3 regions of the Rhizobium sp. CRRU65 genome follow, and region 1 is predicted to be linked to each of the others. Evidence: riboswitches for the same ligand, from Rfam matches in the RefSeq annotation. Region 1 holds a riboswitch; each other region holds the start of a gene.
The links. A riboswitch is a leader RNA that binds a small molecule or an ion and turns the genes downstream of it on or off. The one in region 1 is predicted to bind FMN.
Positions count from the first base shown of each region.

Region 2: linked by a shared signal. The riboswitch ahead of ACM5SV_RS14485 (6,7-dimethyl-8-ribityllumazine synthase) and the one ahead of ACM5SV_RS10810 (DMT family transporter) in region 1 are both predicted to bind FMN.
Region 3: linked by a shared signal. The riboswitch ahead of ribB (3,4-dihydroxy-2-butanone-4-phosphate synthase) and the one ahead of ACM5SV_RS10810 (DMT family transporter) in region 1 are both predicted to bind FMN.

Region 1 covers NZ_JBLYZH010000004.1:370,183-373,451, forward strand. The annotation lists gene lon (endopeptidase La) at 1-1,105, shown strand, start outside; gene hupB (DNA-binding protein HupB) at 1,312-1,587, shown strand; FMN riboswitch at 1,710-1,864, shown strand; gene ACM5SV_RS10810 (DMT family transporter) at 1,956-2,867, shown strand; gene ACM5SV_RS10815 (esterase-like activity of phytase family protein) at 2,941-3,269, shown strand, end outside.
Region 2 covers NZ_JBLYZH010000006.1:131,542-134,810, reverse strand. The annotation lists gene ACM5SV_RS14495 (alpha/beta fold hydrolase) at 1-41, shown strand, start outside; gene ACM5SV_RS14490 (SDR family oxidoreductase) at 107-877, shown strand; gene ACM5SV_RS14485 (6,7-dimethyl-8-ribityllumazine synthase) at 945-1,379, opposite strand; FMN riboswitch at 1,458-1,600, opposite strand; gene ACM5SV_RS14480 (SRPBCC family protein) at 1,840-2,286, shown strand; gene ACM5SV_RS14475 (GCG_CRPN prefix-to-repeats domain-containing protein) at 2,472-2,777, shown strand; gene ACM5SV_RS14470 (hypothetical protein) at 2,893-3,117, opposite strand.
Region 3 covers NZ_JBLYZH010000014.1:107,052-110,320, forward strand. The annotation lists gene ACM5SV_RS25540 (SDR family oxidoreductase) at 1-696, shown strand, start outside; gene ribB (3,4-dihydroxy-2-butanone-4-phosphate synthase) at 926-1,561, opposite strand; FMN riboswitch at 1,688-1,838, opposite strand; gene ACM5SV_RS25550 (glucose 1-dehydrogenase) at 2,034-2,816, opposite strand; gene ACM5SV_RS25555 (SDR family oxidoreductase) at 3,093-3,269, opposite strand, start outside.

The sequences.
Region 1 (3,269 bases):
GTCTTCGGCTCTGCTCGAAGTGCTCGATCCGGCGCAGAACATGACCTTCATGGATCACTATCTGGAAGTCGAATACGACCTGTCGGATGTGATGTTCATCACGACGGCGAATACGCTGAACATTCCAGCGCCTCTGATGGACCGCATGGAGATCATCCGTATCGCCGGCTACACAGAGGATGAAAAGCGCGAAATCGCCAAGCGGCACCTGTTGCCGAAGGCCATCAAGGAACATGCGTTGCAGCCGGAAGAATTCTCGGTCAGTGACGACGCCCTGATGTCGATCAGCCAGCATTACACCCGCGAAGCCGGCGTCCGCAACTTCGAGCGCGAGCTGATGAAACTCGCCCGCAAGGCGGTCACCGAGATCATCAAGGGCAAGACGAAGGCCGTTCACGTGACGGCTGCCAACATCTCCGACTATCTGGGCGTCCCGCGCTTCCGCCATGGCGAAGCAGAGGGCGAGGATCAGGTTGGCGTCGTGACCGGTCTTGCCTGGACGGAAGTCGGCGGCGAGCTGCTGACCATCGAAGGTGTGATGATGCCGGGCAAGGGCCGCATGACGGTCACCGGCAATCTGAAGGAAGTCATGAAGGAATCGATCTCGGCAGCGGCCTCCTATGTCCGCTCGCGCGCTGTCGATTTCGGCATCGAGCCGCCGCGCTTCGACAAGAGCGACATCCACGTGCACGTGCCGGAAGGCGCAACCCCGAAGGATGGTCCCTCGGCTGGTGTCGCCATGGCAACCGCGATCGTCTCGATCATGACCGGCATCCCCGTGGACAGGCATGTGGCCATGACCGGTGAAATCACGCTTCGTGGCCGTGTGCTGCCGATCGGCGGTCTCAAGGAAAAGCTGCTCGCAGCGCTTCGCGGCGGCATCAAGAAGGTGCTGATTCCGGAGGAAAACGCCAAGGACCTGGCGGAGATTCCTGACAACGTGAAGAACAACATGGAGATCATCCCGGTATCCCGCATGGGCGAGGTGATCAAGCACGCGCTGATCCGGCGGCCGGAGCCAATCGAATGGGATGGCACGGTGGAAACGCCGGTCATCACATCGGTCGAAGGCCTCGATGAGACAGGCGCAACCATAGCGCATTGAGTGGCCTTTGCCACATTTATGCCCAATTGGCCCAAAACACGGAAAAAGGCTGGCGGAAACGCCAGCCTTTTTTGTGAAAACGTCATGTAGACGCTTGCTTTTCCTTGATTTGCAGGGCTTTTGGGTTTTCGGCGGGCCTGATGAAACCTATTCTGCGCCTAGCTTACTTTTGAGTCGTTTCATACCATTTAGAAAGGGGTGGAAACATGAACAAGAATGAACTCGTGTCCGCAGTAGCCGAAAAGGCAGGACTGACGAAGTCTGACGCGGCTTCCGCTGTTGACGCGGTTTTCGACGTTGTCCAGGCTGAACTCAAGAACAAGGGCGACATTCGCCTCGCGGGTTTCGGCAGCTTCACCGTTTCTCATCGTGCCGCATCGAAGGGCCGTAACCCGTCGACGGGCGCTGAAGTCGACATTCCGGCTCGCAACGTGCCGAAATTCACGCCCGGCAAGGGCCTGAAGGACGCCGTCAACGGCTGATCTGAGATTATCCGCCAGCCGGAAACGAGACCGGTTGTGTAGGATTTGAGAGGGGTTCGGCTTTGCCGGACCCCTTTTGTTTGGGCGGATCTTGCCGTCGCGGGGGCTTTGATCTACGACAGTTCTGTTCTCAGGGCGGGGTGAAACTCCCCACCGGCGGTAAGGGTTTCGGCCTGAGCCCGCGAGCGCCTTCTTTCGCGCCCATGCGGAGGAGGGGTCAGCAGATCCGGTGTGATTCCGGAGCCGACGGTTAAAGTCCGGATGGAAGAGAATGAGTGTCGGCCACGCGGAGGGCAGGGTTGCCCTGTGTCGCTTGGTCGTGGCTCATGCGTCCTGATTTATGTTGGTCCCTGTTTTGGATGAAAGACATGAATCAGACTTCTGTTGCCGTCGAGCCGTCCCGCGCCGTTGTCGGTGCCATCTGGATGGTCCTTGCCGGCATTGCCTTTTCGCTTCTCAACGTCGTCACCCAATGGCTGACGATGAAGCTTGCCTTTCCCTCGGCGTCCGCAGCCTTCTGGCAATATGGCTTCGCCTTCCTGTTTTCGCTGCCGTTCCTGAAGAGGCTCGGCCTTGCGGCGATGCGCACGCACTATCCTTGGCGTCACCTCGCGCGCGTCGCGCTTGCCGCGCTCGGCGTCGAGGCCTGGGTCGCCGGCCTTGCCACGGTGCCGATCTGGCAGGCGATCGCACTGGTGATGACCTCGCCCTTCTTCATCATTCTGGGCGCCCGGCTTTTCCTCGGGGAGCGCGTGGGCCCGGCCCGCTGGGCCGCGACGGCAGCGGGTTTCACCGGAGCGATGATCATTCTGCAGCCATGGTCTGATGGTTTTGGCTGGGCGGCTCTCTTGCCTGTGCTTTCGGCGCTGCTGTGGGGCGCCTCGTCGCTGATCACCAAGAGCCTGACAGGCATCGAACGGCCAGAGACGATCACCGTCTGGCTGCTCGTTCTGCTGACGCCGATAAATGGCGGGCTGGCGCTTGCGGCAGGCTTTGCAGTGCCGACGGGCGCAACCCTTGCCCTGTTCCTGCTGGCGGGGCTGCTGACCGCGGTAGCGCAGTATTTCCTGACGCTAGCCTATGCCGCAGCGGATGCCGCCTATGTCCAGCCGTTCGACGATCTGAAGCTGCCGTTGAACGTGCTGGCCGGTTGGCTGTTCTTCGGTTATGCGCCGGCGGGTTATCTCTGGCTGGGAGCGGCTCTCATCTTGTCTGCTTCGCTGTTCATCATGCGAAACGAGATGCGCCGGGAGCGCAAACCAGAGCCTGACATGATCTGACGCAAAATGCCGCATCTGTCATGCCTCTGTCATGCCGCTCGCGCAGAAAACTCATGTTTCGAATGTTCGACACATGGGGGATTTCATGACAATTTCATCGCGCAAGGCAGCGCTCGCTGCCGTGCTTCTCGCATCCGTCGCCTTTCCGGCCGCGGCCGAGCCGGTTTTCAACCGCATCGCTTCCTTCCCGGTCGCAGAGAACCTGCCTGTTGATAAGGACAAGCTTTCGGTGAGCTCCGCCGAGATCATCACCGCGACCGAAGACGGCAACACGCTGATCTATAGCGACAGCCCGCTCGGCGCGATCGGCTTTATCGACATTACCGATGCCAAGGCCCCGAAGGCCGGCGGCGCGCTGATGATGGACGGCGAGCCGACATCGGTCACCTGGAGCGCCGGCAA
Region 2 (3,269 bases), on a different contig from region 1:
CAGAGATCGCGGCTGCGATCCGCGATTTTCTGGCCCGCTGAGAGCAGAACCAGGCGCTGCCCGCCGGAAGGGGCGGGCGGTCGCCCAAGCCAACAGGAGAGACGACATGTCTGATACAGTTGCCATCATCACCGGCGCCAGCCAGGGCATCGGCCAGGCGACGGTGCTGCGCCTCGCGCGCGATTTTTCCGCGCTGGTGCTGGTCGCGCGCAACCGCGCCAATCTTGAGGAGACCGCGCAGGCGGTGAGGGCGGGCGGCGCGCAAGCCCTCGTCATCGGCGCCGACCTCGCCGAGCCGGAAGCGGCGCAGGCCGTGGTCGATCAGGCGCTTGGCGCCTTTGGCCGCATCGATGCGCTGCTCAACATCGCCGGCGGTGTGCCGCAGATCGATCTTTTCGAGATGACCGATGCGCAGTGGGAAGACGGGCTGGCGCTAAAGCTGCACGGCGCGAGGCGCCTGACGGTTGCGGCATGGCCGGCGCTGAGAGAGGCGAAGGGCTCCGTCGTCTTGATGTCGGGCAATTCGGCGGTGTTTCCGAAGGCGCCGTATGCGGCGGTCGGTACCATCAATGCTGCCATCGTCGCACTCGCCAAGGCCTTTTCCGATCGCGGCATCACCGATGGCGTGCAGGTCAACAGCGTGCTGCCCGGTCCCGTCATGACCGGCCGGCGCCGCTCCTATCTTGAGCACTGGGCGCGGCTGCACGGTGTGAGCGTGGAGGAGGTGACCGCGCATTTCCCCGAGCAGGCGGGCATCGCCCGCTACGGCGAGCCGGAGGAAATCGCCGAACTGATGGCCTTCCTGGTGTCGCCGGGTGCCCGCTGGATGACCGGCTCGGCGCTACGCATGGATGGCGGCGAGGTGAAGTCGATCTGATGCGGTCGACGGCGGGAGTGCCCCGCCGTCTTCATCTCCTGCGTTCCTCTATTCGTCGAACCGCTGACTACGCGGCAAGAGCGGCGCGCGTTTTGCCGATCGTCAGAGCCGCTTTTGCTGCTTCGCGGCCTTTCTCGACGAAGTGCGCGCGGTAGATCTGCTTGTGGTGCTCGGTTTCTTGATACTGATGCGGCGTCAGTGAGACCGACAGTACCGGCACGCCCGTATCCATGCCGGCGCGCATCAGCCCATCGACGACGGCCTGAGCGACGAATTCGTGGCGGTAGATTCCGCCGTCGACGACGAAGGCGGCGGCAATGACCGCGCAGTAACGTCCGGTTGCCGCAAGATCGCGTGACAGCAGCGGCATCTCGAATGCGCCGGGGACGTCGAACACGTCGACCTGCTCGGGCGGAATAAGCTGATGGAAGCCATGAAGGGCGCGGTCGACGATGTCGGCGTGCCAACTGGCTTTGACGAAGGCGTAGCGGGTGGGTGTCACGGTAATCTCCTTTGGCGAACAGACACATCACCCAAGGCGATCACGAACGTTCCCGACAGCCGCAAGGGCGGCAGGAACGCACGTTCTCTTTCATCCGGACTATGACCGTCGGCTCAGGCATCTCACCTGATCTGCTGACCCTTCCTAAGAAGGCGCTCGCGGGCTCGCAATCGAAATTGCATACCGCCGGTAGGGACTTGCACCCCGCCCTGAGAACGGCGCGGACAATAGGGGGAAGGCGGCGGGCTGGCAATAGGTCGATATGCTTTCGCGGCCGGAGCTGGATCAGGCTCCCCAAGCGGCGATTTCGCTCGTTCGCCGATGGCGGCGGGCAATCCCTCTTGCGGAGGAGGAGCTTGCGCCTACATGCTCTCCGTGAGGACATCCACGTCAGAAGCACGACAAGACAGGACGCGCTGTCTCCGCCTGGGCGGGGCCGTGACAACCATGGGAGAGAGTGATGCCAGAATCTTTCGTCGTTCACCGCGAGGCGCATATTGCGGCGCCGCCGGCCGCGGTGTTTGCGCTGATGACCGATCCGGAGAAGATCCTGCGCTGGATGGGAACGGAAGCGCAGGTCGAGCCGCAGCCCGGCGGGCTCTATCTCGTCAACGTCACCGGCGCCCGCTTTGCGCGCGGCTCGTTTCGTGAGGTGGTGCCGGTTCATCGCCTTGCCTACAGCTTCGGCTGGGACGGCAGCGAAGTGGTGCCGCCGGGGTCGAGCCTGGTCGAGATCGACCTGATCGAACAGGAGGGCGGAACGCTGTTGCGGCTCACTCATAGCGGCCTGCCCAGCGCCGATCAATGCGCCGGCCATGCGGAAGGCTGGGCGCATTACCTGGGGCGCCTGACCGAAGTCGCCGCCGGGCGGGATCCGGGTCCCGACGCTTTTTACGGCCGGACATGAACAAATTTGCCGGCAGCGGGGCGTCTCTGATGCGCTTGCGGTTGTGACAACAACGGTCGGCGAGCGCCCAAGCGGGTCGTGCGGAAGCGCTTCTTTTGCTACCGCAAACATGAACGCGCAGTTCATCTCCAGTTCAATTTAGCGGTCCTAATCTGCGGACGGCTGGATTGAAAATGGAGTTCACGATGAAGGCACTTTCTATCGCGGCTGCCTTGCTTGCCGGCAGCCTCTCGATCGGTACCGCGGAGGCAATGCCGATGGGGACAATCAATGTCCAGAGCAGTGTCACAAAGGTCGACTACGCCTGCGGTCGCGGCTGGCATCTGACGCGCTGGGGCGAATGCCGGCGAAGCTGGAGACGCCCGCCGCCCGTCGCTTTCTACGGTGGTCCGCCCCGCTGGGGCTGGGAGCGGCGTCACCGCGATTGGGATGGGCCGCGCTGGCGCCATGAGCGGCGTTGGGATCGCGACCGTCGTTGGCGGGATGACTAAGGGTCTCGCTTAGATGCAAATGGACGAAGGCCGGAGCGATTTTCGCCCGGCCTTTTCTCATGAAACGGCGTCGCTGACGCTGACAGCCAGCGTTCTTGCGATTTGCCCGAGAGGGTCAGATCCTGCTGACGAGCCAGTGCTTGTCGTCGATCAACTCCTCGAGTTCGACGGGATCCTTGACGCCGAATTCGAACCATTCGACGAGTTCCTTCGCCTTGCGGCTGCTCTCCTCCGCCGTCAGCTCGACCTGATACCTTTCGCACCATCGCCGAAGGATCGACATCAGCAGCGTCATGTCATTCCCATCCAGCGGATCTTTCGGCCAGAATATCGTGCCCATCGTACCCCTCAATCACACGATGACGAATGGCCCTATAATGGAATCAAAGTTGCGCAAGTTTAAAGTGTTTATTTTTTGTTTTCCACCGCGGCGCATGGTTTTTCGACAGGGGAGTGGACGCCTTTTTCCGAGCCCGGGGATGACCGCAAGCG
Region 3 (3,269 bases), on a different contig from region 1:
CTCTTTGCGCGGCAAGGCGCCAAGCTCGTGGTCACCGGCCGGCGACAGGACGCGCTCGGTGCCGTCATCGCGGAAATCGAGGCGGAGGGCGGTCAGGCCGTCGCCATATCAGGCGATGTCAGGGATGAGGCGCTGCAGGCAAGGCTCGTCGAAACGGCGGTCTCGCGCTTCGGTGGGCTCGACATCGCCTTCAACAATGCCGGCATCCTCGGTGAGATGGGGCCGGTCGCCGGGCTGTCGCTGGAGGGCTGGCGCGAGACGATCGAGACCAATCTCACCGCCGCCTTCCTCGGCGCCAAACACCAGTCGGCGGCGATGGCAAAAGGCGGCGGATCGCTGATCTTCACCTCGACTTTCGTCGGCCACACCGTCGGCATGCCTGGCATGGCCGCCTATGCGGCGAGCAAGGCGGGGCTGATCGGCTTCGTGCAGGTGCTCGCCGCTGAACTCGGAGCGCAGAAGATCCGCGTCAACGCACTGCTTCCCGGCGGCACCGACACACCCGCCAGCATCACCAACGCGCCTGATGCCACGCCGGAGGTGCTCGCCTTCGTGGAGGGGCTGCATGCGCTGAAACGCATGGCGCAACCCGAAGAGATCGCCAATGCGGCGCTTTTCCTCGCCTCCGACATGTCGAGCTTCGTGACCGGCACGGCGATGCTGGCAGATGGTGGGGTTTCGATCAGCCGAACATAGGGGCAGGAAATAGGGTGTGCTGTGGCAACCAGCCGTGCGCGTCTGGGACCCAGCCACCCGCCCTCGTCCTTCGAGGCTGCGGCCTGCGGCCTGCGTGCCTCAGGATGAGGGCTGGTCCGTGTGCCATGCCGCTGCGCTTCCCGTTGAACCAGGTCGCAACCTCTCTCCAGCCTCATCCTGAGGTGCCCCGCAGGGGCCTCGAAGGACGGGGCTGGCCGCTTTGCGCAGATCAGGCGACTTCGCGTATGTCTTTTGCCGCCTGGCGGTCGAGATAGGCGACCAGGTCCTCGATGGTGACGAGGGGGAGGTTGTGGCGTTCGGCGAAGAGCGTGAGTTCGGGCAGGCGGGACATGGTTCCGTCGTCGTTGGCGACTTCGCAGATGACGCCGGCGGGGATCCGTCCGGCGAGGCGGGCGAGATCGACGGCGGCTTCGGTGTGGCCGGGGCGGCCGAGCACGCCGCGGGGGTTGGAGCGCAGCGGGAAGATATGGCCGGGGCGGGCGAATTCGGCGGGCTTTGCGCGATCGTCGACCAGGGCGCGGACGGTGGCGGCGCGGTCGGCAGCCGAGATACCGGTCGTCGTGCCCTTGAGATAATCGACCGAGACCGTGAAGGCGGTTTTGTGCGATTCCGTGTTGTTGGGCACCATGAGCGGAATATCGAGCGCATCGAGACGCTCGCCTTCCATGGCGATGCAGACGAGTCCACGGGCGTGGGTCATCATGAAGGCGATTGCCTCAGGGGTGACGGCATCGGCCGCGACCACGATATCACCTTCATTTTCCCGGTTCTGGTCGTCGACGACGACGACCATCTTGCCGCTGGCAATGGCTGATATGGCATCTTCGATTGTTGCGATAGTCATGCTGTCTGGCCTTTCAAGGGTTATGTCAGCTGACTGACATGGTCTGCTCGGCTCAGTCCGTGAGCGAGCCTTCTGCCCTTGGGCGAACAAACGTCGGCCGACTCCGGGATGGAGTGCGACTGCCCGTGTTGTCCTCTTCCATCCGGACTATACCGTCGGCTCCGGCATCTCACCGGATCTGCTGACCTTCCGACAGGAGGTGCCGGAAGCGCTCGCGGGCTCCAGGATTGCTCCTGATACCGCCGGTGGGGAATTACACCCCGCCCTGAGAACACTTCAAAGATAGGATCAAAAACAGGCGGATGGCAAGGTCACTCGACCAGGCAAAAATGCAAAGCTGCCCTGACGCCGATGGACACACTGTTCACACGGAGGCGACGACCGTGTCGCCTTCCGCACTTCGCTGGTGGTTTGCTCTTTGTTCGATGCATGTCGTTGTCCCAAAACCGCTACGCAATTTTGGGCGCCTGCATCAGGACATGATCAGGCCGCCGTCGACATTGATCGTCTGGCCGGTGATATAGGCGGCGTCATCGCTGGCGAGGAAGGTCACCAGGCCTGCGACATCTTCCCCAGAGCCGGCCCGTTTCATCGGGATGCCCTCGACCCATTCCTTCATCAGCTCGCCGGGGGCGTAGTTGCCGAGCAGCTTGCCCCAGGCCTGGTCGTTATAGGCCCACATGTCGGTCTCGATGATGCCGGGGCAGAAGGCGTTGACGGTGATCTTCTCGGTCGCGACTTCCTTGGCCAGGCTCTGGGTGATGCCGACGACCCCCATTTTCGAGGCGGCATAATGCGGGGTGTAGATGAAGCCGTCGCGCGCCTGGCCGGAAGCGGTGTTGATGATGCGGCCGCCGCGCTTGTGCTTGCGCATTCGTGATATTGCCTCCTGGGCGCAGAGGAAGACGCCCTTGGTGTTGACGGCCATGACCTTGTCCCACTCGTTTTCGGTCAGGTCCTCGACGCGGGCGATGGTGATGACGCCAGCATTCTGGATCGAAACGTCGACCGAGCCGAATTCCTTCTCGGCGGCATCGTAGAGGGCGGTGACGCTTGCCTTGTCGGTGACATCGCCGATGAAGGAGATCGCCTTGCCGCCTTCGGCCCGGATCTGTTCGGCGACGCCGTGGACCAGGTCCTCATTGGCCGAGACGACGAGATTGGCGCCTTCTTTCGCGAAGCGTTTGGCGATCGCCGCTCCGATGCCGCGGCTACCCCCGGTAATGACGACAGTCTTCTGCTCAAAGCGTTTCATGCTCTTTCCTTGTCCGTCGATAAACAGCAAATCTGGGTGCGACCTACCATGCGATCATTATTGGAGATCAAACGGTTGTCGCGAATTCAGGCAGTCTAGAGCGCCGATGACGATCCGAGCCCTCGGTCCGTTCGACAACCCGTTCGATCAGCGTGAAGGGCGGGCAAGACGGCGATATCGCACGCCGTCTTGCCCGTTGGTCCCTTCAGCGCCTCGATCTCAGCCAGGGAGGAAGCGAGATCGGTCACTTTCCAGCAGCGGCAATGAGCTTTCTCATCACCAGCAGCAGAAACCGCCGTCGACGAGAAGATCGACGCCGGTCACGAAACTTGCTGCATTCGACAGCAGAAACACCGCCGGGCCTACCATCTCGTCCACCGCTGCCATGCGCTGCATCGGCGTCTGCTCTTCGAAGAGCTTGGTCTGGTGGACCATCTCCGGACGGGTGTTCAT